2 regions of the Pseudomonas sp. StFLB209 genome follow, and region 2 is predicted to be linked to the other one. Evidence: predicted binding sites of a transcription regulator. Region 2 holds the regulator's gene; the other holds the start of a gene.

Region 1 (15,896 bases), 670 kb from region 2:
CAGAACCGGTCAGCCCCTTGCCCGCCTCCACATAGACACTGCCCGCATCAACCATCACTGAGCGACCGACCAGCGAAGACGCCTGCAGCGCCTGCGAAGACTTGTAGGTGGTAGCAATCGCATCCACCGACGAGGTCAGGTTCTGCATGCTTTCCAGGCTACTGAACTGCGCAAGCTGCGACACGAACTGGGTGTTGTCCTGAGGATCCAGAGGGTTCTGGTTCTTCATCTGGGTCACAAGCAGTTGCAGGAACGCGTCTTTGCCCAGCGCGCTGGTGCCGGTTTTCTGCTCGACCTTGGTGGAGGTCGGATTCTGCAACGAATTGACGAATTTCGCGGATACGTCGTTTTCAACGGCCATGTTTCATCTCTCCGTCACTGACCCAGCGTCAGCACTTTCTGCATCATGGTTTTAGCGGTGTTCATGATCTCGACGTTAGTCTGGAAAGACCGACTGGCGGAAATCATGTTGGCCATTTCTTCAACGACGTTGACGTTGGGGTAGTAAACGTAGCCATTCTCGTCAGACGAAGGATGATCAGGCTCGTAACGCGCTTCCAGATTAGAGCTGTCCTCGATAATCCCGGCGACTTGCACACCTTGGCCGGCCTGGCCCTGATCCTGAAACAGCGAACCACCAGACACCGACTGTTGCCCCTGCAGCACGGTGGCAAACACCGGATGACGGGCGCGGTAGGTCTGATCCATGCTCGAAGAGACGGTTTCGGCGTTGGCGATGTTACTGGCCGTGGTGTTCAGACGCGTGGTCTGGGCACTCATGGCACTACCGGCAATGTTGAACACATTGGTCAGCGACATGGATTACTCTCCGCGAAGGGCCGAGACCAGGCCCTTGAACTTGCTGTTGAGCAGCGTAAAGCTGGCCTGGAAACTCATGGAGTTCTCGGTGTAGCTGGCCTGTTCGACCTGAGCATCGACGGTGTTCTGGTCCAGCGAAGGCTGAGTGGCGGTGCGGTACATCAACACGCCCTCCAGATCACTGCCAGCCCCTTGCGCTGCGATATGGCGACCATTGGTGGTATTCATCGCGAACTGGCCCTTGCTGGCCTTCTCGCTCTCGGCAGCCAGCACCGCAGAAAACTCCAGGTCACGCGCCTTGTAGTTAGGGGTATCGGCGTTGGAGATGTTGTTGGCCAACACCTCGGCGCGTTGTGCACGGAAGTTCAGTGCCTTCTCGTGGATACCCAGTGCTTTATCGAAGCTGATGCTCATGTCGGGAAACCTTTACCGGTTGACCTGATGTTCGTAGCTCTGAGAAAGCAAGCTGCGTGCCAGTTCCTCAAAAGCCATATTTACCGGGGGCTGGAGCCCGTCGGCGGAAGCCGCTGCCAGAAAAGCGGCAAGAGTTTTCCTCTCCAGGCGGGCCATACGGCAAACAAGGTGCCGTTTTTTTGCCAGTATCGGCAGGCGACAACCGTTCAGCGCGGCGCTTTCGTTAGCAAGAGCCAAAACGGCTGCGGGAGCGGCGCCCGGTCCTGTTATGGATGGGCGTCGCTCCCGCAGATGGCTGACTGTATTCGCTGTATTCGCTGTATTCGCGACTAAAGTCGCTCCTACCGATCCTACCGATCCTACCACTCCTACTTGGCTTTGTAGATGATCCCCGGGCTGCACTGGACCATTTGATAATAATCCGGCAAACCGTTCAGCGCCTCGGAGGCCCCCAGGAACAGGTAGCCGCCCGGCTTGAGCGTGCCATGAATGCGTAACAGGATGTCCTTCTTCACCTCGGCAGAGAAGTAGATCAGCACGTTGCGACAGAACACGATGTCGAATTTGCCCAGGCTGGCATAGCTGTCGAGCAGATTGAACGGGCGAAACTCCACCCGGTTCTTGATCGGCGCCTTGACCGCCCAGCGTGCCGGCCCCTTGACATCAAAGTAACGCTGCAAGCGGTCTGGCGACAAACCACGACCAATGGCCAGGCTGTCGTACTCACCGCTTTTACAGTTATTGAGCATTGCACCGGACAAATCGGTCGCCACGATCTGCACCCCCGACTTGAGCTGGCCAGGATTGCTACGCTCGAACTCATCAATCGACATCGACAGCGAGAACGGCTCCTGCCCCGAAGAACAGGCCGCCGACCAGATACGCAGACGCTGGCCGGGGCTGGCCTTGATCTGCTCGGGCAGCACCTTGTTTTTCAGAACCTCGAACGGATAGGTATCACGAAACCACAGGGTTTCGTTGGTCGTCATCGCGTCGATCACCTGCTCCCGCAGACCGCTGCGCGGCTGGCTCTGGATCCGCTGCACCAGCTCACTGAGGGATTTGATGCCCTGCTGCTCCAACAGCTTGTTGAGACGGCTGGACACCAGGTATTGCTTGTTCTCCCCCAGCAAGATGCCACAGGCTTTTTCCAGAAAGACCCGGAACTGCTCAAAATCCAAATTACCCGTAGACAAAGGTGCCGCCTCTCAAATCATGTAATCGACCAGGGACACACCCCTAGCTGTGGTCTGCTGCCTTGATCCTGGCAACCACTCGGGCCGCCAGATCGTCAGGCCGGAATTTCGCCAGGAAATCGTCGGCGCCGACCTTCTTGACCATCGCCTGGTTGAACACCCCAGACAACGAGGTGTGCAAAGTGATGTGCAGATTCTTCAACCGCGGATCGCTGCGGATCGCTGCTGTCAAGGTATAGCCATCCATCTCCGGCATTTCAATGTCGGAGATCATCATCAGGAATTCTTCTTCGGGGTTCTTGCCCTCGGCCAGCATCGCCTGCAGGTAGTCCAGCGCCTGACGCCCGTCGTTGAGTGCCACAACCTCGACACCTACGGTTTCGAGGCAGCGACTGACCTGCTTGCGCGCCACCGACGAGTCGTCGACCGTCAATACCCGCAGCGAAACGGCCTTGTGATGAATCTCTTCATCGATCACACCCGACGACACCGACTCGCTGATCGGCGCCACCTCCGCAAGAATCTTCTCGACGTCGATGATTTCCACCAGCTGATTGTCCACCCGCGTCACTGCCGTCAGGTAATGATCGCGGCCGGTGCCCTTGGGTGGCGGATGAATCTCTTCCCAGTTCATGTTGACGATGCGCTCGACCGAGTGCACCAGAAAACCCTGAACCTTGGTGTTGTATTCAGTAATGATGACAAAGGAGTTTTCGAGCGAAATCATCCCCGCCGAACCGGTGGCCATGGCCAGGTCCATGATCGGAATGGTACCGCCGCGAATATTCGCCACGCCCCGCACGATCCTGCTCGACTTCGGCATGATGGTGAGCTTGGGGCATTGCAGCACTTCTTTGACCTTGAATACGTTGATCCCGTAGAGCTGCTTGCCCTGCAGACGAAACAGCAGCAACTCCAGGCGATTCTGACCAACCAGCTGCGTGCGCTGGTTTACCGAATCCATAACTCCCGCCATGCCCTGACCCCCTTACCTCTGCCATCGTTCACCACGTACCAGGTTTGGTAAGCGGCACGGGCCTTGCTTTTTATACGTCATGAATGCCAAGACGACAATTTTTCGACACGCCGCATTAGAAACCCGCCGACTGCTGGGTGCAATCGTCATGCTGAGTCTTTTTTGCGCAACAACACCGGGCAATGCACAGAGTTTTACTCTGCCTGAACAGCTTATCGGCGTCACCGAGGGGTTTCTTGAGTACACAGTTCAAGAGTATTTAACGACCAATCAGATTCAGGGTCGTCATGAAATCCAGGTCCGCTCCCTGGACCCGCGCATGCGCATGGCGTTTTGCGACAAGGATTTGACAGCGAGCCTGGAGAGCCCGCGCCCGGTGGGTCGGATATCAGTGCGAGTCCGCTGCGAGGGGTCTGCGCCCTGGACCGTGTTTGTGCCGGCCCAGGTCAACCTGTACCGCGAGGTCATCACCACTACCCGCCCGCTCAAACGTGACACCGTCATCAGCGAGATGGACGTGACGCTGCGCGAGCGCGATATCAGCTCACTGGGTCTGAGCTATATGACCAGCCTGGACCAGGCAATTGGCCAGAAGCTGGTCCGACCAGCGGTCGTCGACCAAGTGCTGTCACCGAACTTTCTCGAGCAACCGGCTATGGTACGCAAAGGCGACCATGTAGTGATCATCGCTCGCAGCAGCAGCCTGGCAGTGCGCATGCCCGGCGAGGCGCTGTCCGATGGCGGCTTCAACGAGCAGATCCGGGTCCGCAACCTTAATTCAAACAAGGTCATCAAGGCCCAGATTACCGCCCCGGGACAGGTGGAAGTGGCCATGTGAGAGGTAACGAGAGGCATCTGATACTGGTGCGCGGCAGCGGTTTTTTCTAGACTGCCAGGCAGGTCCGAATAGCCAGGGGCGACTTTTCAGCTCCTGCATTCGTGCATTGCCATAATGTGCCTAAAGTTTTTTCCTGGGTGGCCGAAAACAAGGCAAGCGTCCAGAACACCCAGAGGTTTACGATCATGCCCATAGATTTCAGTCGACTAGGTAATTCACAACCACTTGGCGGTGCATCACGCACCGGCAACAGCCGAGAAGCCGGCAAAACCGACGTACCTGCTACGATCGGTGATAGTGCCAATGTAAAAAATGCAGGTGAATCCGTTCACCTGAGCAGCGAGGCTCAACAGTTGCAAGGTATCACTGACAAACTGCGCGACCTGCCAACCGTCAACAGCGCTCGCGTTGCCGAGCTCAAACAGGCGATTGCAGACGGCAGCTACACCGTGGACAGCAACCGTCTGGCCAGCAAACTGCTCAACTTCGAGGCCTTGAGCTAAAGCCGAGGCATCCTCCGGACGCTTGAAAAACCAGAGCATGCGATGCAAGACACAACGTTACTGCAGATGATTACGGATGATATGGCCCCGACACGCCAGTTGCTCGATCTGCTCCAGGCAGAGTCGCTGGTACTGCACGGCCGGGACATGACCGAGATGGAGCAGGTGCTGGCGAAGAAGCAGGCACTGGTCGTCCAGTTGGAGCAGCATGGGCGCAGGCGTAGCCAGGTGCTGGCTGGCCTCGGCTTGCCGACCAACCGGGCCGGTCTCGAAGAGCTGGCCAGCCAGTCTGCGGTAGGCGAGCAGTTGCTGCAGGCAGGCGATGAGCTGGCCAGTCTGATTTCCGATTGCCAGGCACTCAACGAGCAGAACGGCAAACTCATTCAGTTGCAACAGATGACAACCGCTCATCAATTGCGCATCCTGAACGGCGGCGACACACCGACGCTGTACGATAACCGCGGTTCGACCGCTGGAAGAGCCCGGCCTCGCCCACTCAGTCAGGCGTAACTTGCTATTCAAGTCGCCCTGCGTGATGGCAGAATGCTCTTATTCAGCGTTGCCGTAGTTTTTTGCCTGGAGATGCTTAAACGTGAATGGTTTAGCCGCGGATGATGCTCCGCAACCCCCAAAGGTTCTCAATACGCCTTTGGAAATTGCCTCCAACCTGCGGTTGCTGATGGAAAGTCACGATCCACTGATCATTACCTTCCATGACCGTGCCCAGCGCTTCCAGAGCTACCTGGTCGAGGTTGACCGCGACACCGGGACCATCGGCCTGGACGAAATGATCCCGCGCGATGGCGAACGTTTTTTGACCAATGGTGAATCCTTTCGCGTCGAAGGCTTTCATGACGGCGTACGTATCGCCTGGGAATCCACCGCACCCGCAACCCTGATTGACACACCCGAGGCACGCTTCTATCGCACCCCGCTGCCTGATGAAGTGGTCTATCACCAGCGCCGCAATGCGTTTCGCGCTGCACTGAAGCTGTCGCATCTGGTCGATATCGAAATCGGCGGCGACAAGCTCAAGTCACCTCTGGTTGGCAAACTGCTGGATATTTCCGCTACCGGTTGCAAGCTGCGCTTCGAAGGTGACATTTCTGACCGTATGCAATTGGGCCAGGTCTATGAGCGGTTTATCGCCAAGCTTCCGTTCGGCGCCATGACCGCCCCGGTGGAACTGCGCTATCTGCATTTCGAGGAGCGTTTTCACACGACCTTTGCCGGCGTACGCTTCCATAACATGAGCGGCCTGGTACAACGCCAGGTCGAGCGCTTTGTCTACCAGTTGCAACGCGAAGCGCGCCGCTTCGACAAGGACGACGATTTCTGAGTCGTCTGCCGCTCCCGACCTCGGGAGCGGCATTGATTCCAGCATGTTGATTTTCCAGTGGCAACGAGCAAGCTCGCGAAAGCTGTTTCTCAGACGCTACAAATTCTGCACCTGACCCGGCCCTTTCGCGACCAAGGTCGCCCCTACATCTACCTTAGCCCTGCTTGCGCTGCGACTCATCAAGCTCTTCCACCGGCTCAGTGCCACTCTCAGGCTCGGCATCGGTGTCAGCCTGCATCTTGTCCTGCACAACCTGCTCATCGACCCGAGGGTCAAGGGCCACCGACAGCGGTGAACTGGCCATGCTGTCGGGCATTGCCACGTGCTGCAAAGGTGCATTCTCGACTTCATGCAGGCGGGTAACGGCTTTGGGACGGATCAACAGCACCAACAAGGCCGCTACAGCACAAATGAAGGCATACAGCATGTTGCCGCCAAAGGTACGCATCAGCACACCCGCCAGCAATGGTCCGATACTTGCGCCGATGCCATAGGTCATCAGCAACATGGCGGTCAGCGAAACCCGCCGTTCAGCCTCAACGTGGTCATTGGAGAAAGCGACCGCCAAAGGATAAAGACTGAACTGCATCAGTGCGGCCAGGAAGCACACGATAAACAGCACCTCTACCGGCACATCGGCCAACACCACCAACGGCAGACTGAACAGCACCAGCAGCGCCGCAATGACGCGAATCAGCAACGCCCGGTCAAACCGATCCGATAACAGCCCCAGCGGCCACTGCACGATAAAGCCGGCCAGAATGCAGCAGCCCATGAACAGACCCACCTGCTCGGTCGGCATCCCGTGCCCTGCGGCATACACCGGCGCCAGGCCATAGAATGCGCCAAGCCCCAATCCTGCGCCCAGCACGGTGGTCAGTGACTGCGGCACACGCTTCATGAAAAACAGCGGCTCCAGCGGCGCCGGGTGTAACGGTGCAGGGTGAATACTGCGGGTCATCGCCACCGGCACCAGGCACAGGGCAAAACACATCGCCACCAGCATCAGCAGCTCAGGGCCCAACTGTGGATGCACCACCAGAATCAGTTGCCCCAGTACCAGCCCCAGGTAGGAAGCGATCATGTAGCCGCTAAAGACAATACCGCGCTGGCTGGCATTGGCCTGCTCGTTGAGCCAGCTCTCGATGACCATGTATTGGCACATCATGCCAAGGCCGACAATCAGACGCAGCCCCAGCCAGGCCGGCAACCAGTCGGTCAGGCCATGGCCCAGCACCGCCGCACCGACGATCCCGGCGCAGGTGGCATAGGCACGGATATGGCCGACCCGGCCGATCAGCCGGTGGCCGATCTTGCCGCCCAGCACCAGGCCGACGTAATTGGCTGCCATCAATCCACCCACCCACAGGCTATCAACCTGATCGGCCGCCAGGCGCAAGGCCAGGTAGGTACTGAGCAGGCCGGAGCCGATCAACATCATCAGTGAAGCGAAGTACAGCGCTCGAAACGATTTCCAGATTTGGCGCATGGTAGTCCCGACTATCAAAGTTGCCCGTGTGGGCATGGTCAATCATTCGCAGCGCGGTGCCTGTAGGACTGGCTTGAGCCGGGAATGGTTTCGATCCGACTGCCGGCCAAAGACAATACTGGTCGCTCAGATCTGGCTGCCAAGCACTCGTCTTTCCCAGGGCGTGATTTCATCGAGAAAGCTTGTCAGCTCCAGGGTCTTGCTGGCAACGAAGCCTTCGATGAACGCCTGCCCGAACAGTTCCTTGGCCAAGGTGCTGCGCTCAAGCCGCAACAGCGCCTCCTGCAAGGTGACGGGCAGCCGGAGGGCCGGCGGCACATCGATTTCGCCCTGGACCGGCGCCGCTGGCTCCAGAGCATGCTGCAGACCGTGCCAGCCCGCTGCCAGGCTGGCAGCAATCGCCAGATAAGGATTGGCATCAGCACCGGGCAAACGATTCTCCACCCGCCGCGCCTCGGGACCACTGGACGGAATGCGCAACCCGGCCGCGCGGTTGTCATGAGACCAGCACGCATTGTTCGGTGAGGCATAGGGATGAAACAGACGCTGGTAGGAATTGACGTTCGGCGCGAACAATGCCGTGAAGTCCGCCATGCACGCCTGCTGCCCGCCGATAAAGTGATGAAAAGCCGGCGTTGGCTGACCATCCGTATCGCTGAACAGATTACGCCCCGAGGCAACATCAACAACGCTCTGGTGAATGTGCATCGAACTACCCGCCGCCTGGGCCAGCGGCTTGGCCATGCAGACCACGCTCAGGCCATGTTTGAGCGCCACTTCCTTGAGCAGGTGCTTGAACAGGAAGGTCTGGTCGGCCAGCAACAGCGGATCACCGTGCAGAAGATTGATCTCGAACTGGCTGACGCCCATTTCATGCATGAAGGTGTCGCGCGGCAGGCCGAGCGCCGCCATGCAGGTACGCACTTCGGCAAAGAATGGCCGCAGACCATTGTTGGAGGTCACGCTGAAAGCCGAGAAGCCCTGCTCACGCCGGCCATCAAGCCCTACAGGGGGCTGGAAAGGCTGCTGCGGATCAGGATTGGGCGCGAAAACGTAGAATTCCAGCTCAGTGGCAACCACCGGCGCCAGCCCCTGCCCGGTATAACGAGCCAGTACCGACTTGAGCACGCTACGGCTAGACAACCCGCAGGGCTGGCCGTCCAGCTCCACAGCATCACAGATCGCCAAAGCGCGATCGCCGTCGCTCCAGGGCAACCGATAAACGTGCTGCGGATCAGCGACCAGTGCCAGGTCGCCGTCATCGCTGCCGTAGAACTTCGCCTGTGGATAGCCACCCATGATGCATTGCAGCAACACGCCGCGCGCCATCTGCAACCGTCGTCCGCCGAGAAAGCCCTCGGCGGTCATCACCTTGCCACGCGGTACGCCATTGAGGTCGGGAGTGATGCATTCGACTTCGTCTACCCCGGCCAGCGCCTGCGGCGCGGCTGAGTGTTCTTCGCAGGCCATTGCCTCGTTCCTTGATATCCAGTCTGGCGAACCGCGAGATTAGGCAGCAGGCCAACGAATTTCAATGGCCACAAACAAGTTGCATAGCAATCAGACCCTGAAATAACCAACGCTGGAGTCGAACGGCAGGCGCTTGAGCTCTACCTTATTCAGGTCCAATACTTCACGCAGGGCTGTAGTCTCGCCAGGGAAATTACGGTAAGCAACTTCGTCAAGCACCACGATAGCGCCCTTGGGCATATAGGGCAGGAATGTTTCCAGCGCCACTTTGGTTGAAGAGTACAGATCCGTATCGAGGATCAGCATGGCCACGACCAGATCGGGACGGGTTTTGGGGAACGCTGGCACGGTCTCCATGATATCGCCCTTGATGATTTCGCAACGCGGAATGCGGTTGACCGGCCGCACCAGATCATTGGCATCGATCATGTCCTGAATCAGCGACTCGTCGGTGTCGGAGAACATGCTTTCGTTGATGTCCTTGGGGTCCTCTTCGGCATCGATACTTGCAAAGCCGGAGAAGGTATCGAAGCCGATGATCGAACGATTGATCGCATAAGGCTCAAGAATCATCGACAGGTGCATGTAGAGCATTAGCGAATTGCCCTTGTACACCCCGCACTCGATGATCGCGCCGGGCACATCGTGAATCATTTTGAACAGTTCCATGCGCGACAAGGCTGCCGTCACAGTAATGCGATTTGCAAACACGAACGGAGCATCGGCCACATACTGCGAGTCTACCCGCTTGAGGACGCTGGCGCGCTTTTCGTTGTATTCAACTTCAGCGGCGGTCAGGCGGCGCTTGGTCATGGATTGACTCCTTTGAACTGGGAAAAATCGCTGGCATGGAAAAACTGGGACAGGCCGGCTTCGGCTTCTCGCACCTTGTTATCAACGTTGATCGCACCACGGCCGGCCAACAGGTCGGCAATATGAATCAAGCGAAAATCGACACTGAAACGAGTCTTGTTGGTGTGGTTGGCCACCGTACCGTGCAAATGCGCTGACGAAAACAGCAAGATATCACCGGAATTACCGGCCACACGCAACTCGGAGGCGGTGGACAACTCTTCGAGCGGCAACGGATGCACCCGTACCTCTTCGGTTACATTAGCGGTCGCCAAAGGGCGCTGCACATTGATCCAGTGCGCCAGGCTCCAGTCGGCCGACGAGTTTTTCACCGCCACATCGAAATAGGCAGGATTGATCATCATCGTTTGTTCCGGCTCGATGCTATAGACCGGCATCCAGGTGTTGATCTGGCATTCGGGGCTGCCATACCAAGTATCACGATGCGGCTTGTAGGCGTAGCTAACTCCGGCATGCAGGTAGTCATAGTTGGGCACTACACGAATGCGTGGCACATCGAAAAGATAATCTTCAGGCGCCAAACCCAGGTCCACTATGAACTGGCGAATCATATCCTTGACTTGTTGGCAGTTGGTGAACTGGCCTTTGAGGCGCTGCACCAGACTGACAAATTCCTCCACCGGCATCATCGTGTGCAGAGCCTGATGATCGGTTTCACCGTTGAACGCTGCCGTAATGCTTTCTCTGGCGAAGGCACACAGGGACTCGGCCATTGGCAGATCGGTATCGAGGAAAATATCGCCGCGGTAGATCGCATGACGGAAGTCCGGCTTATTGCGGACTTGATTGATGTACAGATTCACATCAGCCCTCCTGTTGATTGCTCACGCTTGGTAATCGGCTGAAATCACCATAACTGAAGCGTGGCAAAGGGCCTGTTCAAATCGGGGACGATGTCGACGAATTGCCTTTACGGCAAATACAACGTAAACAACCCGCCCCCCAACGCCCCGCCATTGGCCAGCTCAACCCGGCCTGCCACCCCGTTACGCGCGTGCAGGCTGGCGATATGACCGGCAAAGTACAAGCCCAGACCGGTGCTGCCACTGATCGGGTTGATGCCTTGCACCAGCTCATGCTGGTGTTCGATCATCGACGCCGGATACCCCCGGCCATCGTCATTGATCGTGATGAACAGCTCACCGCCCTGCTCACCGGCGGTAATGGCAATCGCCTTGTCGGCGTAGCGAATGGCATTGACCATGATGTTATTAAGCACTGAGCCGATCAGCTCCCGGTCAAAGAAGCCCAGCGGGGTCAGACCATCGACGCTGTAGCTGGCCGAAATGCCGCGACTGTCGAGCACTTCTTTATGGTGCACCAGTTGCGCTTCGATGAAGTCATCCAAGTCGTGGTAGTCGGCCTGCATCGGCAACTGGTTGACGCCCAGTTTGTAGAGCCCCAGCAGTTGCACCAACATGCCATTGAGGCGGGCGAACTCGTATTCCATGACCCCGTGCTCGGGGTGCTCTAGCTGCTCCTGACTCAGGCGCTCCACCCAGTTGTGGTGGGCCTGGCTGAGGATGGTCAGGGAGTTTTTCATGTCATGCACCGTGGAGGCGATGACCATCGAGAAGTCCGGGCCTTGCGGTTGATCAATCATGCACCAAATGCCCTTTCCTTGAGTTTCTGGTAGCGCGGGTAGCGCGCGTCAGTTTCTGGCATTTTGCCGACCATGGTCAGCGATGCCCGGCACTCTTGCAGCGCTTCGGCGCTCAAGCTCTGGCCTGGGTGCAACAGCGACTGGGCAAGGTTCAGCGCAATACTGATGTTCTTCGGCTGCAGCGCCAGAGCCTTGCGAAACAGCTCCTGGGCCTCGGACAACTGACCGGCTTTATAGCTGCGTACGCCCTGAACGTTCAAGTCGATGGCGGCCTTGTTGGCACCGAGTATCTCGGGATCATCAGTCAGGCTGGCCAGGGTTTTCATGACCTGCGGGTCATCACCGTAGATCTCTGCGGTGTTTTTCAACACGCCGGCACCCGCCTGCTCCTGACCCAGTTGCTTGAGCTGGCTCGCAACCACCATGGCGGCGTCGGCGCTAAGAAACTGGCTCATGCCATCGAGCCGCGCCACAGCCTGTTCGGTGAGCTTGGCGGCGGTTTCCGGGTCCGAGTGTTGCAGGCTGGCGGCCTTCATCAAGCGCGCACGTACCTGCAAGCCCTCGTCATTGGCATGTTCCTTGGCCACATCGCCCAGCGCCTGGTTGATTTCCGCACGGGCGCGCACATCAAGGCCCTGATCGCCGCCTTTGTTGATCAAGGCATGGGCCAGGCCCAGATTGGTTTCAGGGTTTTTGAAGCGCGAGAACTGGCCCTGGGAAACCGCCTGACGGTAAGCCCGCGAGGCGCTCTCGAAATCCTGGTTATCCATGGCCAGCTTGCCGAGCATCGTCTGCCGGCGTACCGCCAGCGGCGACAGGCGCACGGCGGTCTCCAGAACACTCTGGGCGCGCTTGGTTTCACCACGGGCCATCAGCACATCGGCCAGCCCGTCGAACAGCGCAGGAAACATCGGAAAAGCCTTGGTGGCCTGCTCGTAGACCCCTTGCGCATCGGCGGTGCGGCCACGCTTGAGCAACAGGCTGCCGAGCATGCCGTAGGCCCACGGCGTGGGCCGGTCGGCAATGATCGAGTTGAGCAGGGCTTCGAGCGGCTCGACCTGATTGAGGTCGCGCAAGGCAGCAGCCTTGTAGCGCAGGCACAACGGCGCCAGGCGCGGGTCCTGCTTGGCCAGATTGACGCAGGCCGCCAATACCTCGGCAGGCTTGCCGCGGTCCAGCGCCTGGAAGATCGGCTTGAGCAGGGTCTTGCGCTGGACCATCTTCTCGATGCGCTGCGCGAGCCCGGCACGGTTGAACGGTTTGGTCAGGTAGCCATCCGGCTCCCACTCCAGAGCACTCATGACCATCGCCTGACTATTCTCGGCGGTGACCATGATAAATACGCTTTCATAACTGAGCAGTCGCTCGGTCATCAGATCTTCAAGCACTTGCTGGCCATTCTTGCGGCCGTCACCCAGATTGAAATCGTGCAGGACGAAATCGTAGCGCTTCTCCGAGCACATCTTCAGCGCCTGTTCGCCGGTGTCGGCCGTATCCACTTCCTTGACGCCCAGCTCACGCAGCATTGACCTGACCGAACTGCGGAAGTCGGAAAAGTCATCGACGATCAGAAAGCTTTTTTGGTTGTACGCCAGCATCCAGGGTCCTGTCTTCAAGGGGGTGCGAAATCGGCTCTGCGGGTTTGGGTCCCGGGTTCGACACGATTCTGAGGGCGCAGATAATAACTAACGGCACAATGCCATCAAACTGATTTTCCTGCGCCCGTTCGGCTACCTGCCTGATGGACAAGTTAGCAAAGCCAAAAAGTTTTTCGACCTTGAAGCGGGAAACTGTAGAGCGAAATCACAGTTAGACGCCTGGAAAGCGGATTTTCTTCAGTTTTCAGCGGCCATCAGGCACGCAAGCCCGTGTACTTGCGAACCCGATGGCGGCTATCGAACGCCCGGATAGATGACTGTCAGACCCAGCCGTCGTTGCGTTTGCGCTTGCGGCTCATGGCCGGCAGGATCAGACCGATCAGCAGGCCGACCCCGGCAATGCTGGCGCCGTAGACCATGTAACTCATCAGCGCCTGCTGGTTTTCGATACCCAGCCGTGCCTGAGTATCACGCAGCTCGGACTGCGCCTGGGTCAACTGCTCGGTCAGTCCCTGGCTGCGAGCCTCAAGCTCATCGATCAGTTTCTTGCGCGAATCCATGGTTTCCTGCATGCCTTGCACGCGAGCCTTCCAGGTGTCGTCGATCTTGGCCAACTGGTCGGTCAGTTGTGCCACCTGACTGGTGAGCTGTGGCAGCCGCTCGGACTGACCGGGTTCTTCCTGCAGGTCACTGGTCAGAATCCACACAGTGCTGCCACCCTCGCCGCGGATCTGGCTGTAGGAACCCTGGCTACCGAGCAACTCGACCTTCTGCCCGGATTTGAGCGTGCCGACAATCCGGTGGCCATCAGTCGGGCCGCTGCGTACGTAGGTATTGAGGCTGTCGCTGATCCAGCGGTCATTGGCGGCCGCCTGCAGCGATTGCGAACCCAGCAGGCCCAGCAGCGCGAGAAACAGCCCGGCACGCAGGTGGCGACGTGGCGGGTTTGACAGGAACAGGCCGGGCGCGCGGGCCAGCAGTGAGGAAAAATGACGAGGCATGGCAGTGACTATCTTCGCTGAATAAAACAAAGGCCGCGGTGAACGGGCCGGCGCACGATGGGCATCCATGACGGGACTTTGCGTGCAACTCCTGCAGCCGCCGGATGTCAGCAGTACACGAGCACCATGGCCGCAAGGCCAGGCCTCGAATCAGCAGGCCGTCGAGAATCCATCGCTCTACAGACCCTGTAAAAGGTGTCAGGTTCATTACTGGCCGATATCGGCGTCAATTTTCAGCCGCAAGGCGTTCCCGGCAAGATATTCACCAGAGTGGTTTTCTTGCGGCACAAATGCTGGCAATACTGCGCAGGGTTTGCTTTGCAGCGCGGCTGCCAGCAAGAATAGCCCTCAAGCGTTAACGTCGCTGATGTTCACCATCAAGGTGCCACCGACACAGTGTCGGCGGCATCGCTCTAATGGAAAATAGAATGCTCCCAAGACAAGTGATCAACGCCTCGGTCAGCCCCAAGGGCAGCCTTGAAACGCTCTCCCAGCGCGAAGTCCAGCAACTCTCCGCCGCCGGCTCCGGCAGCGTTTATAGCCTGTTTCGCCAGTGCGCCCTGGCAATCCTCAATACCGGCGCGCATGTCGACAACGCCAAGACCATTCTGGAAGCCTACGAGAGCTTCGAAGTCCGTATTCACCAGCAAGATCGCGGCGTACGTCTTGAATTGCTCAACGCCCCGGCGGATGCCTTCGTTGATGGTGAGATGATCGCCAGCACCCGTGAAATGCTGTTCAGCGCCCTGCGCGATATCGTCTATACCGAAAGCGAACTGGACAGCCAGCGCATCGACCTGAGCTCCTCGCAAGGCATTACCGACTACGTGTTTCACCTGCTGCGCAACGCTCGCACCCTGCGTGCCGGCGTCGAGCCGAAGCTGGTGGTCTGCTGGGGCGGCCACTCGATCAACACCGATGAGTACAAGTACACCAAGAAGGTCGGCCACGAGCTGGGCCTGCGCAGCCTGGACATCTGCACCGGTTGCGGCCCGGGCGTGATGAAAGGCCCGATGAAAGGCGCCACCATTGCCCACGCCAAGCAGCGCATTCACGGCGGCCGCTACCTGGGCCTGACCGAGCCGGGCATCATCGCCGCCGAAGCACCGAACCCGATCGTCAACGAACTGGTGATCCTGCCGGATATCGAAAAACGCCTGGAAGCCTTCGTGCGCGTCGGCCACGGCATCATCATCTTCCCCGGCGGTGCCGGCACGGCCGAAGAGTTCCTGTACCTGCTGGGCATCCTCATGCACCCGGCCAACCAGGACCTGCCATTCCCGGTATTGCTCACCGGCCCGAAAAGCGCTGAAGCCTACCTGCATCAACTGGATGCTTTCGTCCAGGCCACCCTTGGCGAAGCCGCGCGCAAGCACTACAAGATCATCATCGACAATCCGGCCGAAGTCGCCCGGCAGATGGCCCACGCCCTGAAAGTGGTCAAGCAGTTCCGCCGCGAGCGTAACGACGCGTTCCACTTCAACTGGCTGCTGAAAATCGACGAGAGCTTCCAGCATCCGTTCGACCCGACCCACGAAAACATGGCCAGGCTCAAGCTCAGCCACGACGTGCCGCCGCACGAACTGGCGGCCAATTTGCGCCGGGCGTTTTCCGGGATCGTCTCGGGTAACGTCAAGGACAAAGGCATTCGCCTGATCGAAGAGCACGGCCCCTATCAGATTCATGGCGACCCGGCGATCATGCAGCCACTGGACAAACTGCTGCAGGCGTTCGTCGAACAGCACCGCATGAAGCTGCCCGGTGGCGCGGCCTACGA
Region 2 (15,896 bases):
GCGCGGGTCATCGGCAACGATCCGGAAACCGACCTGGCAGTAGTCAAGATCGATCTTAAAAACCTGCAGGCCATCACCATTGCCCGTTCTGACAACATTCGCATCGGCGACGTTGCACTGGCGATCGGCAACCCGTTCGGCGTCGGCCAGACCGTCACCATGGGCATCATCAGCGCCACCGGGCGCAACCAGTTGGGCCTCAATACCTACGAAGACTTCATTCAGACCGACGCGGCGATCAACCCCGGCAACTCCGGTGGCGCACTGGTTGATGCCAACGGCAACCTGATCGGCATCAACACCGCGATTTTTACCGAGTCACGCGGCTCGCAAGGCATCGGTTTCTCGATCCCGACCAAACTGGCGATCGATGTGATGAAGTCGATCATCGAGCATGGTCAGGTGATCCGCGGCTGGCTGGGCATTGAAGTACAGAACCTGACCGCCGATCTGGTCGAGTCCTATGGCCTCAAAGGCCGTCAGGGCGTGGTGGTATCTGCGGTATTTCGCGACGGCCCGGCGCAAAAGGCCGGCCTGCAACTGGGCGATATCATTCTGAGCATCAATGATGAAGTGGCCACCGACGGACGTCGCGCCATGAATCAGCTGGCCCGCGCTCGACCAAAGGAAAAGATCGCGATCAATGTGCTGCGCAATAACAAGGAACTGCGCCTGACCGCAGAAGTGGGGATTCGTCCACCACCGGCTCCAGCCCCGGCCCACACCCCGGCCGCCAACGCGCAATAACCCGTGTCGGCCTTGGCCGCGAACCTGCTGGTTCGCGGCCAAGGCCGATGACACTCAGATATCGCTCAACGCATCCAGCAACGCCTGGTTCTGCTCTGGCGTGCCAATGGTAATGCGCAGGAACTGGGCAATCCGCTCCTGCTTGAAGTGCCGCACGATAACCCCTTGCTCACGCACTTTCGCCGCCAGGCCTGCGGCATCATGCTGCGGGTGACGGGCGAAGATGAAGTTGGCTGCCGAAGGCAGAACTTCAAAGCCCTTGCCCTGCAACTGCTCGACCAAGGCTTCGCGACTGGCAATCACCGCGTTGCGGGTGGTATTGAAATGCGCCTGATCTTCGAACGCCGCAGTGGCGCCCACGATCGCCAGACGATCCAGCGGGTAGGAGTTGAAGCTGTTCTTGACCCGCTCCAGCGCTTCGATCAGATCAGGATGGCCGACCGCCAGGCCGACCCGCAGTCCGGCCAGCGAACGTGACTTGGACAGGGTCTGGGTCACCAGCAGGTTCGGGTAGCGGTCCACCAGGCTAATGGCGGTCTCGCCACCAAAGTCGATGTAGGCTTCGTCCACGACCACAACTGAATCCGGGCTGGCCTTGAGGATTTGCTCAATGGCTTCCAGGGCCAGCAGGCAGCCGGTAGGCGCATTCGGGTTGGGGAAGATGATCCCGCCGTTGGGCCGCGCATAATCGTGCACACGAATCTGGAACTGCTCGTCCAGCGCTACGGTTTCATGGGCAATCCCATACAGGCCGCAGTAAACCGGATAGAAGCTGTAGCTGATGTCCGGGAACAGCAGCGGTTGGTCGTGCTGAAACAGACCATAGAAAATATGCGCCAGCACTTCGTCGGAGCCGTTGCCCAGGAACACCTGATTGGGCTGCACCTTGTAGTAAGCCGCCACTGCTTGCTTGAGCAGGTCGCTGTTAGGGTCCGGATACAGACGCAGGCCATCGCCGAGTTCGGCGCGCATGGCTTCGAGCGCCTTTGGCGACGGGCCGTAAGGGTTTTCGTTGGTGTTGAGCTTGACCAGCTTGCTCAGCTTGGGCTGCTCGCCCGGCACATAAGGCACCAGGCTCTTGACGAAAGGACTCCAGAATTTGCTCATGTTTACTCGCCTTGCTCGCTAAGCCCGGGCTTGAAGCCGGTATCGGTAATACGGTATTCGGCGCTGCGCGCATGACCACTGAGCGATTCGCCACGGGCCAGCACCGAAGCGGTCTTGCCCAGCTCCGAGGCGCCCTGCGGCGAACAGAAGATGATCGACGAACGCTTCTGGAAGTCATAAACCCCCAGCGGCGACGAGAAACGGGCGGTGCCGGAAGTCGGCAACACATGGTTAGGGCCGGCACAGTAGTCACCCAGTGCTTCGCTGGTGTGACGACCCATGAAGATCGCACCGGCGTGGCGGATCTGCGGCAGCCAGGCCTGCGGGTCTTCAACCGACAATTCAAGATGTTCCGGGGCGATGCGGTTGGCCACGTCGATGGCTTGTTGCATATCGGCAACCTTGATCAGCGCACCACGGCCATTGATCGAGGTTTCGATGATGGTGGCACGATCCATGGTCGGCAGCAGCTTCTCGATACTGGCCGCCACTTTGTCGAGGAATTCAGCGTCCGGGCTGACCAGGATGGCCTGAGCGTCTTCATCGTGCTCGGCTTGCGAGAACAGGTCCATGGCGATCCAGTCCGGATCGGTCTGACCGTCGCAGACCACCAGAATCTCGGAGGGGCCGGCGATCATGTCGATGCCGACCTGACCGAATACGTGACGCTTGGCAGTGGCCACATAAATATTGCCGGGGCCGACGATCTTGTCGACTGGCGGTACACTTTCAGTGCCATAGGCCAGCGCCGCCACAGCCTGGGCGCCGCCGATGGTGAACACCCGATCCACACCGGCGATACAGGCAGCCGCCAGCACCAGCTCGTTGATCTCGCCACGCGGGGTCGGCACGACCATGACCACCTCAGCCACTCCGGCCACTTTGGCCGGGATCGCGTTCATCAGGACCGATGAGGGGTAGGACGCCTTGCCGCCTGGCACATACAAACCGGCACGATCCAGCGGCGTGACCTTCTGGCCCAGCACCGTGCCGTCGGCTTCGGTGTAGCTCCAGGAGTCCTGCTTCTGCTTTTCGTGATAGCTACGCACCCGCTCGGCAGCCACTTCCAGCGCCTGGCGCTGAGCAGGCGTGATACGGGTCAGGGCCAGTTCCAGACGCTCGCGGGGCAGAATCAGGTCGGCCATTGAGCCGGCTTGCAGGGCATCGAAGCGCTGCGTGAACTCGACCAGCGCGGCGTCACCACGCTCACGCACGGCCTTGATGATATCCAGCACGCGCTGATTGACCGATTCGTCAGACACGCTTTCCCAGCTCAGCAGATGATCCAGATGTCGGGCGAAATCCGCATCGGCAGCATCGAGTCGGCGTATTGCAGTGGACGTGGTCATAGCGAGGGTCTCTGTTATTGGCGGATGCTCAGGAGCCATAAGCTACCAAGCTATCCGCGCTGGCACCTGAGAAATCTGGCTATGACACGGATAGCTGGACGCGATGCAATATCGCGTGATCAGGTCAGCCGTGGTGTCGCGACTCGACAGCCTTGCGCAGGGTGTCGATCAACGACTGGATGCGGGCGTGTTGCATCTTCATCGACGCTTTGTTGACTACCAGACGCGAGCTGATGGTCGCGATCATTTCCTGAGGCTCAAGACCGTTGGCACGCAGGGTGTTGCCCGTGTCGACAACGTCGATGATCTTGTCGGCCAGGCCGATCAGCGGAGCCAGCTCCATGGAGCCATACAGCTTGATGATGTCGACCTGACGCCCCTGTTCGGCGTAGTAGCGCTTGGCGACGTTGACGAACTTGGTCGCCACCCGCAGCCGCCCCTTGGGCTCTGGAGCACCTACCGCGCCAGCGGTCATCAGCTTGCAACGGGCAATGTTCAGGTCCAGGGGCTCGTACAGACCCTGGCCGCCGTATTCCATCAACACATCCTTGCCGGCGACGCCCAGGTCTGCCGCGCCATGCTCGACATAGGTCGGCACATCGGTGGCACGCACGATCAGCAGACGAACATCGTCCTGGGTCGTGGGAATGATGAGCTTGCGGCTCTTGTCCGGATTCTCGGTCGGCACAATGCCCGCCTCAGCGAGAAGCGGCAGGGTGTCGTCAAGGATACGGCCCTTGGACAGTGCGATGGTCAGCATGGGAAAACTCGGGTCCTTATCAGGAAGCTCATGCCCTGGCGGCAAGCCCCAGAGCTTACCCGATACACGCCGTCAGTGCGCAACCGGGTAATGGAAATCTCGCAGTCGTCAAACCACGGCCCCGATGGTTGAGACATCGGGGCCGTGCAGGTCAGCCCGGTACGCGACGAATTTTCGCGCCCAGCAACTGCAGCTTCTCTTCGATGCACTCGTAACCACGGTCGATGTGGTAGATACGGTCGATCAGCGTGTCACCTTCGGCAACCAGCGCCGAGATCACCAGGCTGGCCGAAGCACGCAGGTCGGTGGCCATGACCGGAGCGCCCTTGAGCACTTCGGTGCCGGTGACGATCGCGGTATTGCCTTCGACCTGGATCTGCGCGCCCATGCGGTGCATTTCGTAAACGTGCATGAAGCGGTTTTCGAAGATCGTCTCGATCACTGCGCCAGTGCCTTCGGCAACGGCATTGAGGGAGATGAACTGGGCCTGCATGTCGGTCGGAAACGCCGGATACGGCGCGGTACGTACATTGACCGCTTTAGGACGGCGACCATGCATGTTCAGCTCGATCCAGTCGTCACCCGTGGTCACTTCGGCGCCCGCTTCCTGCAGCTTGAGCAGTACCGCTTCGAGAATGGTCGGATCAGTGTCCTTGACCTTGACCCGGCCACCGGTGATTGCCGCAGCCACCAGGTACGTACCGGTCTCGATACGGTCCGGCATCACCTTGTAGGTGGCCGAATGCAGACGTTCGACACCGTCAATGGTGATGGTGTCGGTACCGGCACCTTGAATGTTGGCACCCATGGCGATCAGGAAGTTCGCCAGGTCGACGACTTCAGGTTCACGGGCTGCGTTCTGCAGCACTGTGCGGCCCTTGGCCAGACTGGCGGCCATCATGATGTTCTCGGTACCGGTCACACTGACGGTATCGAAGAAGAAATGTGCGCCACGCAGGCCGCCTTCCGGGGCGCGAGCCTTGATGTAACCGCCTTCGACGTCAATGATCGCGCCCATGGCTTCCAGGCCGCGGATATGCAGGTCAACCGGACGCGAACCAATGGCGCAGCCGCCCGGCAAGGCCACTTCAGCTTCACCGAAGCGGGCGACCATCGGGCCGAGCACCAGGATCGAGGCGCGCATGGTCTTGACCAGCTCATACGGCGCGACCAGGGTCTTGATGGTGCGCGGGTCGATCTCGACGCTGAGCTTCTCGTCGATCACCGGCTCAATACCCATGCGACCGAACAGCTCGATCATGGTGGTGATGTCGTGCAGATGCGGCAGGTTCTGGACCGTAACAGGCCCATCGGCGAGCAGGGTTGCAGAAAGAATCGGCAACGCCGAGTTCTTGGCCCCGGAAATACGAATTTCGCCGTCCAGACGGACGCCGCCGGTAATAATCAATTTATCCATTGCAATCTCGACACCGGTAGGGTCAGGCGCGCTCGGCCCAGGCCGCGCTGCTGAAAAATTTCATCGTAACCGCATGGATGCTGCCATCAGCGATCCAGGGATTGAGATGGGAGTAGATCTGTTGCTGACGCTTGACAGGACTCAGGGCAGCCAACTCATCACTGATGACATTGAGCTGGAAGTTGCAGCCTTCGCCTTCGACTTCCACTTTGATTCCGGGCAATTTTGCTTCAAGGAAGCTTTTTACTTCGACAGCCTGCATGCTTAACCTCGATCGGCGCTCTGTGCGCGCGGGTCGGCCATGATACAAAAAAGCCCCTGCTATGCGAACCCCGCCCGGGGTTTACGCAGACAGGGGGCTGTAAAGGTCATGCGGGAGAATGATTGTCAAACAGCGCACTGGCGCCCGATACCTCGGCGATCTTGCGCATGTCCGCTGGCATGGAGTGAACGCTGACCGATTTGCCTGCACTTTGCGCATCACGCATGAAACCCAACAGCAGCGCCAGGCCGACGCTGCTGGAGTGGCTGACACCTGAACAATCAATGACCAGTGTCGGCAGGCTGCTGGAACGAATTAGCGCCGCGCCCTGCTTGCGCAACTGCGGACCGGTGCTGTAGTCGAGCACACCGACCAGACGCAGCTCGCCGGCGCCGACAAGACGCACCGCCGACTCGGTCATTGCGCCGCCTTCTGCGAAGCTTCGTCGGTGACTTCCTTGGCCTTGGCCACTTCACCGGCCCAGCCATCGATAGTCTTGTCCAGATTATTGCCATTGCGCTGCATGGCATCGGCGAACTGGTCACGGAACAGCTTGCCGATGTTGATGCCGTTGATGATCACGTTGCGCACTTTCCATTCACCATTGATCTTCTCAAGGGTGTAGGAAACCGGATAGACCGCGCCGTTGTTGCCCTTGACCTGCATATCGACGCTGGTGCGCTCGCCACTCTCATCCTTGGCCGGCGCTACGGTGATGCCCTGGTTGTTGTACTCCAGCAATGCGTTGCCATAGAACTGCATCAGGCTGCGCTTGAAGTTCTCCTGGAAGCGTTGCATCTGCGCAGGCGTGGCCTGGCGCGAATACTTGACGGTCATGATGCTGCGTGAAATGCCATCGGCATCCACCACCGGCCCGACAATGCGGTTGAGCGCATCATAGAAAGCACTGGGGTTGGCCTTGTACTGCTCCTTGTTGGCCGACAGGTCGCCCAGCAACTGATCCGTAGTGCCTTTGATCAGGTCGTGCGCAGAGGGCGCAGCCGCTGCACTGGCCAGCATTGGCAATGCTGCCAACAGGACCAGCAGACCGCGACGCAAAATAGAGATCATGGAAAAGCTCCTCATTTGGCTTCTTTACTCACGGTGTTGAGCAGAAATTTACCGATCAGGTCTTCGAGCACCAACGACGACTGGGTGTCGTGGATCGTACCGCCATCCTTGAGCAGGGCCTCGTCCCCTCCTACACTCAGACCGATGTATTTCTCACCCAACAGGCCCGCAGTCAGAATCGATGCCGTGGAATCGGTCGGCAGGTTATCCACCGACTTCTGGATTTCCAGCGTCACGCGCCCGGTGAAGGTATCGCGATCCAGATCGATCGCCGTCACCCGGCCCACCGTGACACCGGCCATGCTTACCTTGGCTCTGACAGTCAAACCGGCAATATTGTCGAAGTAAGCGTAAAGTTTATAGGTGTCGCTGGTCGCACTGGCGCTCAGACCACTGACCCGCAGGGCCAGCAGGAGCAAGGCCAGGATGCCGGCCAGGAGGAACAGTCCGACACCGGTTTCGATGGCGCGGTTTTGCATCAGAAATCTCCAAACATCAAGGCGGTCAGAATAAAGTCCAGGCCCAGCACCGCCAGTGAGGCGTAGACCACGGTACGGGTCGTGGCACGACTGATCCCTTCGGAAGTAGGATCGCAATCGTAACCCTGAAAAACCGCGATCCATGTCACTACCAAGGCAAATACGACGCTTTTGATCAGGCCATTGAGCACATCGTCAGTGAAAGAAACACTGTTCTGCATATTGGACCAGAAAGAACCTTCATAGACTCCCAGCCAGTCGATGGCGACCCAGGAGCCGCCCCAGATACCCACCACACTGAAGATCATGGTCAGCACCGGCAATGAAATAAAGCCGGCCCACAGTCGCGGGGCAACGATGTACTTGAGCGGGTCGACACCGATCATTTCCAGGCTCGACAGTTGCTCGGTGGATTTCATATTGCCGATCTCGGCAGTCAGCGCCGAGCCGGCCCGACCGGCAAACAGCAGCGCCGCCACGACCGGCGCCAGCTCACGCAACAGGGTAAGGGCAACCATTTGCCCGACCGCCTGTTCGGAACCGTACTTGGTCAGGATGCTGAAGCCTTGCAGCGCCAGCACCATACCGATGAACGCGCCCGAGACGACGATGATGACCAGCGACATCACCCCGACCGAGTACAGTTGCTTGACCAGCAATTGAAAACCGCCGCCGATACCGCCGCGCCCCAGCAAGGCATTGAACAGAAAGATGCCGGAACGCCCCAGCACGGTGATGACGTCGATGGCTGCGCGCCCAAGCAGGCGCACACGCTCGATGATTGATTTGTTGCGCATCAGCGCGTCCCCAAAAGATCGTCGCGAAAATCCGCTGCCGGATAATGAAAAGGCACAGGACCGTCCGGCTCGCCCGTCATGAATTGACGGATGCGCGGGTTGTCCGACGCCAGCAGCTCCTGCGGCGTACCTTGCCCCAGCACTTGGCCGTCACCCACTACATAGATGTAGTCGGCGATACTGGCGGTTTCGGTCAGATCATGGGAAACCACGATACTGGTGATGCCCAACGCATCGTTGAGCAGGCGAATCAGGCGAACCAGAACCCCCATGGCGATGGGATCCTGACCGACGAACGGTTCGTCATACATGAGAATCTGCGGATCGAGGGCAATCGCCCGGGCCAGCGCGACCCGACGCTTCATGCCGCCGGACAGCTCATCGGGCATCAGCTCGACAGCGCCGCGCAGCCCCACCGCCTGCAGTTTGAGCAGTACGATGTCGCGAATCATGTCGTCTGGCAGCTCGGTGTGGACACGCAGAGGAAACGCGACGTTCTCGAACACATCAAGGTCGGTAAACAGCGCGCCACTCTGGAACAGCACTCCCATGCGCTTGCGCGCATCGAACAGATCGCCGCGCGACAGCTGCGGCAGGTTCTGGCCGTTGACCCACACTTCGCCTGCGTCAGGGCGCAATTGCGCGCCCATCAGGCGCAGCAAGGTGGTTTTGCCACAACCGGAAGGCCCCATGATGCCGGTGACCTTGCCTTTGGGAATACGAATATCAACATTGTTGAAAATGCTGCGGGCACCGCGCTTGAAGGTGACACCCTTCAATTCGACCGCGTACGCGTCATCGGCACTCATCTGAACTCCTTGCAATACGGCCACACCTGCCGAGCCTGCTCCGCGCCGGGAGCGTCGATACTGGCGGGCCGGACAAGCCGCGAACTATACCACCGCTGCTGCGTGCCACCCAAGTACGGAACCGACGTCCACCGCCTGTACTCACATGCCGTTACAACACTTAAGACACTGAGTCGCTTGAGCCGACTCATCGTTAAAGAATGACTGCGACGATCAGAGCGTGAGCCGGATCGACAATACCGCTATAATCGCCGCCTTTTCCCAGGCTGACCGATCCAGACATGAGCCAATCCAGCGACCTTATCCAATCCGCACAGCGCACCATCCGTCTCGAAATAGACGCGATCGACAGTCTCCTGGGACACATCGACGCCGATTTCGTGCGCGCCTGCGAGCTGATTCTGGCCAGCAAGGGCCGGGTTGTGGTGGTCGGCATGGGCAAGTCCGGACACATTGGCAACAAGATCGCGGCGACCCTGGCCAGCACCGGCACCCCGGCGTTTTTCGTCCACCCGGCCGAAGCCAGCCACGGCGACATGGGCATGATCACTCGTGACGATATCATTCTCGCCCTGTCCAACTCTGGAACGACTCACGAGATCGTGACCCTGCTGCCGCTGATCAAGCGCCTGGGCATCACTATGATCAGCCTGACTGGCAACCCTGAGTCGACGCTGGCGAAGACCGCCGACGTCAATCTCAATGCGCATGTCGCCCAAGAGGCCTGCCCGCTCAACCTGGCGCCGACCTCCTCGACCACGGCGGCACTGGTGATGGGCGATGCGCTGGCCGTTGCACTGCTGGAGGCCCGTGGCTTTACCGCCGAAGACTTCGCCTTTTCGCATCCGGGCGGTGCGCTGGGGCGGCGCCTGCTGCTCAAGGTCGAACACGTGATGCACAGCGGCGACACCCTGCCCAAAGTGGCGCGCGGCACCTCGTTGCGCGATGCCCTGCTGGAAATGACCCGCAAAGGCCTGGGCATGACCGCGATCGTCGAAGCCGATGGCAAACTGGCCGGGATTTTCACCGACGGTGACCTGCGCCGCACCCTGGATCGTGCCACCGACATTCGCGAGGCGATCATCGACGAGGTCATGACCGTACACGGCAAGACCGTACGCGGCGAAATGCTCGCCGCAGAAGCGCTGAAGATCATGGAAGACCACAAGATCAACGCACTGATCGTGGTCGATGGGCAAGACCACCCGGTGGGTGCCTTCAACCTGCAGGACCTGGTCCGTGCGGGGGTGATGTAATGGAGAACAACGCAATGACCGAGCAACTGCTGCAGCGTGGCAAAGGCATCAAGTTAGCCATTTTCGATGTGGACGGTGTCCTCACTGACGGGCGCCTCTACTTCCTGGAAGACGGCAGCGAATTCAAGACCTTCAACACCCTCGACGGCCAGGGCATCAAGATGCTCATCGCCTCAGGCGTGACAACGGCTATCATTAGCGGGCGCAAGACCCCGGTGGTCGAGCGCAGGGCAAAGAATCTGGGCATTGCCCACCTGTATCAGGGCCGCGAAGACAAACTGGTGGTGCTTGATCAACTGCTCGCTGAACTGAACCTGAGTTACGAACAGGTCGCCTATCTGGGTGATGATCTTCCAGACTTGCCGGTGATTCGCCGCGTAGGGCTGGGTATGGCTGTGGCCAATGCCGCCACTTTCGTGCGTCAGCACGCCCATGGCGTGACCCGAGCACGCGGTGGCGAAGGCGCAGCCCGCGAGTTCTGCGAGCTGATTCTTGAAGCGCAGAACAACCTTGAAGCGGCCCATGCCGCCTATCTGTAGACACCACTTATGCTCAGCAAGAAGATTCGTACTTTCCTGATCCTTGGCGTGCTGGCGTTGCTGCTGGCCGCCGTCGGCTACTGGAACGTCAGTCCGGAAAGCTTCATGGACCAGCCTGCCGTGAAGGCCGACGAGACTGCCATCGACTACTACGCGATCAATGCGCGCAGCGTACAGTACCTGCCCGACGGAAAGGTGCAGTACGAGATGACCGCCGACAAGGTCGAGCACGTCAAGGCCAGCGATGTCACCCTGCTGACCCGCCCGGACCTGAACATGTACCGTGGCACGGCCTTTCCATGGCACGTGCAGAGCGCCCGCGGCGAAGTATCGCCCGGTGGCGAGCAGGTCGAACTGATCGACAACGTTCGCGTTGCACGCACCGATGAAAAGCAGCGCGCGACCATCATTACCAGCAGTCGAATGACTGTATTCCCACAGAAGCAATATGCGCAGACCGAGCAAGCCGTTAGAATCGACGCCGGCGGCGGTGTCAGCACGGCTGTAGGGATGAAAGCATATTTGAAAGACGGCAGGATGGACCTGCTGTCCAAAGTAAGAGGACAGTATGAGGCTCGTTAAAACCCTTCCTTTCTTGCTCGGCCTGAGCGCAGCACTGGGAAGCGCGAGCGCCTGGTCCCTGCCAACTGACCGTGATCAGCCGATCCACATTCAGTCCGATGACGCGCAGCTGGACGACAAAAAAGGCATCGCCACCTACAAGGGCAATGTCATCATCACCCAGGGCTCGATGAAGATCACCGGCAACACCGTGACCATCACCCGTAACGCCCAGGGTGAAGTCGACGTGTTCACCTCGGTCGGCAACCTGGCCTACTACGAGCAGAAGCCTTCGGTGGACAAACCCATCGTCCAGGCCTATGCAGTGACCATCCAGTACTACGCAGCACAGGATCGCATCGTGCTGATCGACAAGGCCAAGGTCATCAACGACGGCAACACGTCAGAAGGCGAGAAGATCGTCTATGACACTGTGCGCCAGGTGGTCAGTGCCGGCCGCGCTACCGGCAGCCAGGTCACTGCGCCACGTCCGCGCATCGACATGGTCATCCAGCCGAAAAAGAAACCCGAACAGCAGCAGAAGGCCCAGTAAATGGCGACGCTTAAAGCCCAGCATCTGGCCAAGAGCTACAAGAGCCGCCAGGTCGTACGCGATGTCAGCCTGTCCATTGACAGCGGACAGATCGTCGGCCTGCTGGGCCCTAACGGCGCCGGCAAGACCACCTGCTTCTACATGATCGTCGGCCTGGTCCAGGCCGATCAGGGGCGAGTGCTGATCGATGACCTCGATGTCAGCCACCAACCCATGCATGGTCGCGCACGCGCCGGCATCGGTTATCTGCCACAGGAAGCCTCGATCTTCCGCAAGCTGACCGTGGCCGACAACATCATGGCGATCCTGGAAACCCGCAAGGAACTGGACGCCGCCGCACGCCGCGCCGAACTGGAAAGCCTGCTGCAGGAATTCCATATCACCCATATCCGCGATAGCCTCGGCATGAGCCTCTCCGGCGGCGAGCGTCGCCGCGTAGAGATCGCCCGCGCGCTGGCCACGGCCCCCAAGTTCATCCTGCTCGACGAGCCTTTCGCCGGGGTAGACCCGATTTCCGTGGGTGATATCAAGCAGATCATTCACCACCTCAAGGCCAAGGGCATCGGCGTACTGATCACCGATCACAACGTGCGCGAGACCCTGGACATCTGCGAGACCGCCTACATCGTCAACGACGGCCAGTTGATTGCCGAAGGCGATGCAGAAACCATCCTGGCCAACCAGCTGGTGAAAGAGGTGTACCTGGGCCACGAGTTCCGTTTGTAGACCTCCCTTGGTTACACACTGGCTGTTGACAACAGATTATTTGTCCTGATGCTCTAGGCAAGTCTTTAGAATTCAGGCATATAACTTGCTTAATAAAGGCGGCATCGATCAGAGGCCGTGAGAAAGCGTAGCGAGCGCAGCCAAGGCAAGACGAAAGCACTCGAAAGTCACGGTTTTTCCCAAGCCAATCAGCTACGGGTAAATGCGTGTTTTCGAGCCCGCTCTCCAGGTCCGATGACTGCATCCGAGGCTGGCAACCTGCCGACACTTTCCCACGACAGCTATCGATGCCCTGTAGTGGATGGCGCTCCCCGCGCCGGCGAATGAAGGTGTTGAGCAACTGCCATGAAACCATCGCTAGTCTTGAGAATGGGCCAGCAGCTGACGATGACACCGCAGCTGCAACAGGCTATCCGCTTGCTTCAGCTATCGACTCTGGACCTGCAGCAGGAAATCCAGGAAGCGCTGGAATCCAACCCCATGCTGGAGCGCCAGGAAGAAGGCGACGACTTCGATAATTCCGACCCGATGGCGGACAATATCGAAAACAAGCCGGCCAGCGAACAGCCGGAACCAAGCTTCCAGGAAACCGCCACGACCGTGGACAACCTTGAAGAAGGCGACTGGAGCGAGCGTATTCCCAATGAGCTGCCGGTCGACACGGCGTGGGAAGACATCTACCAGACCAGCGCCAGCAGCCTGCCCGGCAGCGACGATGACGAGTGGGACTTCACCACCCGCACATCGGCCGGTGAAAGCCTGCAGAGCCACCTGCTGTGGCAGCTCAATGTCGCGCCGATGTCCGACACCGATCGCCTGATCGCCGTCACCCTGATCGACTGCATCAATGGCCAGGGTTACCTGGAAGAGCCTCTGGAAGAACTTCTGGAAGCCTTCGATCCTGAACTGGACATCGAACTCGACGAGATCGAAGCCGTCCTGCACCGCATCCAGCAGTTCGAACCGGCCGGTGTCGGTGCGCGCACCCTCAGCGAATGCCTGCTCCTGCAATTGCGCCAGCTCCCGGCCAAGAGCCCTTGGCTGGCTGAAGCGCAGCGCTTGGTCAGCGACTACATCGACTTGTTGGGCAGCCGCGACTACTCGCAACTGATGCGGCGCATGAAACTCAAGGAAGATGAACTGCGCCAGGTCATCGAGCTGGTGCAAAGCCTCAATCCGCGCCCGGGTTCGCAAATCGAATCCAGCGAGCCGGAATATGTGGTGCCGGACGTCATCGTGCGCAAGGACACCGACCGCTGGCTGGTGGAGCTGAACCAGGAAGCGGTGCCGCGCCTGCGCGTCAACCCGCAATATGCCGGCTTCGTGCGCCGTGCCGATACCAGCGCCGACAACACCTTCATGCGTAACCAGTTGCAGGAAGCACGCTGGTTCATCAAGAGCCTGCAAAGCCGCAACGAGACCCTGATGAAGGTGGCCACCCAGATCGTCGAGCACCAGCGCGGCTTTCTCGAATACGGCGATGAGGCCATGAAGCCGTTGGTGCTGCACGATATTGCCGAAGCGGTTGGCATGCACGAGTCGACCATTTCCCGGGTCACCACCCAGAAATTCATGCATACCCCGCGTGGCATCTACGAGTTGAAGTACTTCTTCTCCAGCCATGTCAGCACTTCCGAAGGCGGTGAATGCTCCTCCACAGCCATCCGCGCAATCATCAAGAAACTGGTTGCTGCGGAAAATCAGAAAAAGCCATTGAGTGATAGCAAGATCGCTGGTTTACTGGAAGCACAAGGCATTCAGGTCGCCCGTCGCACCGTCGCCAAGTACCGCGAATCGCTGGGCATTGCGCCATCGAGCGAACGCAAGCGGCTGATGTGACTGACCGGCTACCGGGCACGACCTCGTTTGGGGTCGATGCCGGGTGAGCGCCACAGCGTTCCAGAGGCAGGTAGTCGACCTGCCCCTTTATGCACAGGCAAAGGAGAAAGCTGTATGCAAGTCAATATCAGTGGACATCAACTGGAAGTGACCAAGCCCCTGCGCGAATATGTGGAGCTCAAACTCAAAAAACTCGAAGGACATTTCGACAAGATCACCAATGTCCAGGTCACCATGACCGTCGAGAAACTGAAACAGAAAATCGAAGCCACCATGCACATCCATGGCGGTGAGGTCGTGGCCAACGCCGAGCATGACGACATGTATGCCGCCATCGACCTGCTCACCGACAAGCTCGACAGACAATTGCTCAAGCATAAGGAAAAGCAGCAAAGCATCCTCAAAGGTGCGACCGCTCGCTAACACACCCAATCCATGATCCGACTTGAAGACATCCTGACCCCCGGCCGTTCCCAGGTTAACGTGCCGGGGGGCAGTAAAAAACGCGTACTCGAACAGATTGCCAACCTGATTGGCCGCGAAGTACCTACGCTGGATACTCAAACCGTATTCGAGAGTCTGGTCGCCCGCGAAAAGCTCGGATCGACCGGCTTTGGCAACGGCATTGCCATTCCTCACTGCCGCCTCGCCGCCTGCAGCGCGCCGGTGAGCGCTGTCCTGCACCTGGAAGCACCGGTTGATTTTGACGCCATCGATGGCGCACCGGTCGATCTGCTGTTCGTGTTGCTGGTTCCCGAAGCTGCCACCGATGAACATCTGGAGCTGTTACGCCAGATCGCCAGCATGCTCGACCGCGCCGAAGTGCGTGAGCGCCTGCGCGCGGCACACAGCGGTGAGGCGCTTCATCACGCCGTGCTGGATGAACTGAAAGGCCGGTGAGCATGCGCATGATCATCGTCAGTGGCCGCTCCGGTTCGGGCAAGAGCACCGCGCTCGACATGCTCGAAGACAACGGTTTCTACTGCGTCGACAATCTGCCGGCAGGCTTGCTGCCTGAACTGGCCGAACGCGCGTTGCTCAATACCGAACAAAGCGAGCCGCTGCTGGCTGTGTCCATCGACGCACGCAACATGCCCAGCCACCTCACCCGCTTCCCGCAGATCCTCGATGAGGTACGCGCTCGGCACATCCACTGTGATGTGCTGTATCTGGACGCCGACGACGCTACCCTGCTCAAACGTTTCTCGGAAACCCGGCGACGCCATCCGCTGAGCAACTCGCAGCGCTCGCTGGCCGAAGCCATACGTGACGAAAGCGTACTGCTGGGGCCGATCATTGATCTGGCCGACCTGAAGATCAACACCACACACCTGAACCTCTATCAGTTGCGTGACACCATCAAGCTGCGCCTGCTGAACAAGCCCGAGCCCGGTACGGCTTTCCTGATCGAGTCGTTCGGCTTCAAGCGTGGCATGCCGGTGGACGCCGATCTGGTGTTCGACGTGCGCTGCCTGCCCAACCCCTACTGGAAGCCGGAGCTACGCGAGCATTCGGGGCTTGATCCGGTGGTAGCCGAATACCTCGCGGCCCAGCCCGATGTGGAAGAAATGTTTCAGGACATCTTCGCCCATCTCAACAAGTGGCTGCCGCGGTTTGCCGCCAG

Evidence for each region. The regulator sigma-54, encoded in region 2, starts transcription at its own class of promoters, with help from an activator protein. The targets are predictions, from matches to a motif close to ANTGGCATNNANNTTGCTNT.
Region 1: the regulator sigma-54 is predicted to act here: its motif matches at 1,278-1,297, upstream of flgB (flagellar basal body rod protein FlgB).

What each region holds. Positions count from the first base shown of each region.
Region 1 covers NZ_AP014637.1:3,859,527-3,875,422, reverse strand. The annotation lists gene PSCI_RS17370 (flagellar hook assembly protein FlgD) at 1-361, opposite strand, end outside; gene flgC (flagellar basal body rod protein FlgC) at 376-819, opposite strand; gene flgB (flagellar basal body rod protein FlgB) at 823-1,233, opposite strand; gene cheR (protein-glutamate O-methyltransferase CheR) at 1,602-2,429, opposite strand; gene PSCI_RS17350 (chemotaxis protein CheV) at 2,473-3,405, opposite strand; gene flgA (flagellar basal body P-ring formation chaperone FlgA) at 3,485-4,243, shown strand; gene flgM (flagellar biosynthesis anti-sigma factor FlgM) at 4,429-4,746, shown strand; gene PSCI_RS17335 (flagella synthesis protein FlgN) at 4,789-5,256, shown strand; gene PSCI_RS17330 (flagellar brake protein) at 5,339-6,085, shown strand; gene PSCI_RS17325 (MFS transporter) at 6,240-7,574, opposite strand; gene PSCI_RS17320 (glutamine synthetase family protein) at 7,701-8,942, opposite strand; gene PSCI_RS17315 (TylF/MycF/NovP-related O-methyltransferase) at 9,135-9,857, opposite strand; gene PSCI_RS17310 (hypothetical protein) at 9,854-10,720, opposite strand; gene PSCI_RS17305 (sensor histidine kinase) at 10,828-11,520, opposite strand; gene PSCI_RS17300 (tetratricopeptide repeat-containing response regulator) at 11,517-13,118, opposite strand; gene PSCI_RS17295 (TIGR04211 family SH3 domain-containing protein) at 13,439-14,119, opposite strand; gene ppnN (nucleotide 5'-monophosphate nucleosidase PpnN) at 14,548-15,896, shown strand, end outside.
Region 2 covers NZ_AP014637.1:3,189,405-3,205,300, reverse strand. The annotation lists gene algW (Do family serine endopeptidase AlgW) at 1-747, shown strand, start outside; gene hisC (histidinol-phosphate transaminase) at 802-1,854, opposite strand; gene hisD (histidinol dehydrogenase) at 1,857-3,203, opposite strand; gene hisG (ATP phosphoribosyltransferase) at 3,328-3,963, opposite strand; gene murA (UDP-N-acetylglucosamine 1-carboxyvinyltransferase) at 4,115-5,380, opposite strand; gene PSCI_RS14260 (BolA family protein) at 5,403-5,642, opposite strand; gene PSCI_RS14255 (STAS domain-containing protein) at 5,749-6,063, opposite strand; gene PSCI_RS14250 (MlaC/ttg2D family ABC transporter substrate-binding protein) at 6,060-6,713, opposite strand; gene mlaD (outer membrane lipid asymmetry maintenance protein MlaD) at 6,725-7,192, opposite strand; gene mlaE (lipid asymmetry maintenance ABC transporter permease subunit MlaE) at 7,192-7,989, opposite strand; gene PSCI_RS14235 (ATP-binding cassette domain-containing protein) at 7,989-8,798, opposite strand; gene PSCI_RS14230 (KpsF/GutQ family sugar-phosphate isomerase) at 9,080-10,054, shown strand; gene PSCI_RS14225 (KdsC family phosphatase) at 10,069-10,593, shown strand; gene lptC (LPS export ABC transporter periplasmic protein LptC) at 10,603-11,175, shown strand; gene lptA (lipopolysaccharide transport periplasmic protein LptA) at 11,162-11,707, shown strand; gene lptB (LPS export ABC transporter ATP-binding protein) at 11,708-12,433, shown strand; gene PSCI_RS14205 (RNA polymerase factor sigma-54) at 12,779-14,272, shown strand; gene hpf (ribosome hibernation-promoting factor, HPF/YfiA family) at 14,387-14,695, shown strand; gene ptsN (PTS IIA-like nitrogen regulatory protein PtsN) at 14,708-15,172, shown strand; gene rapZ (RNase adapter RapZ) at 15,175-15,896, shown strand, end outside.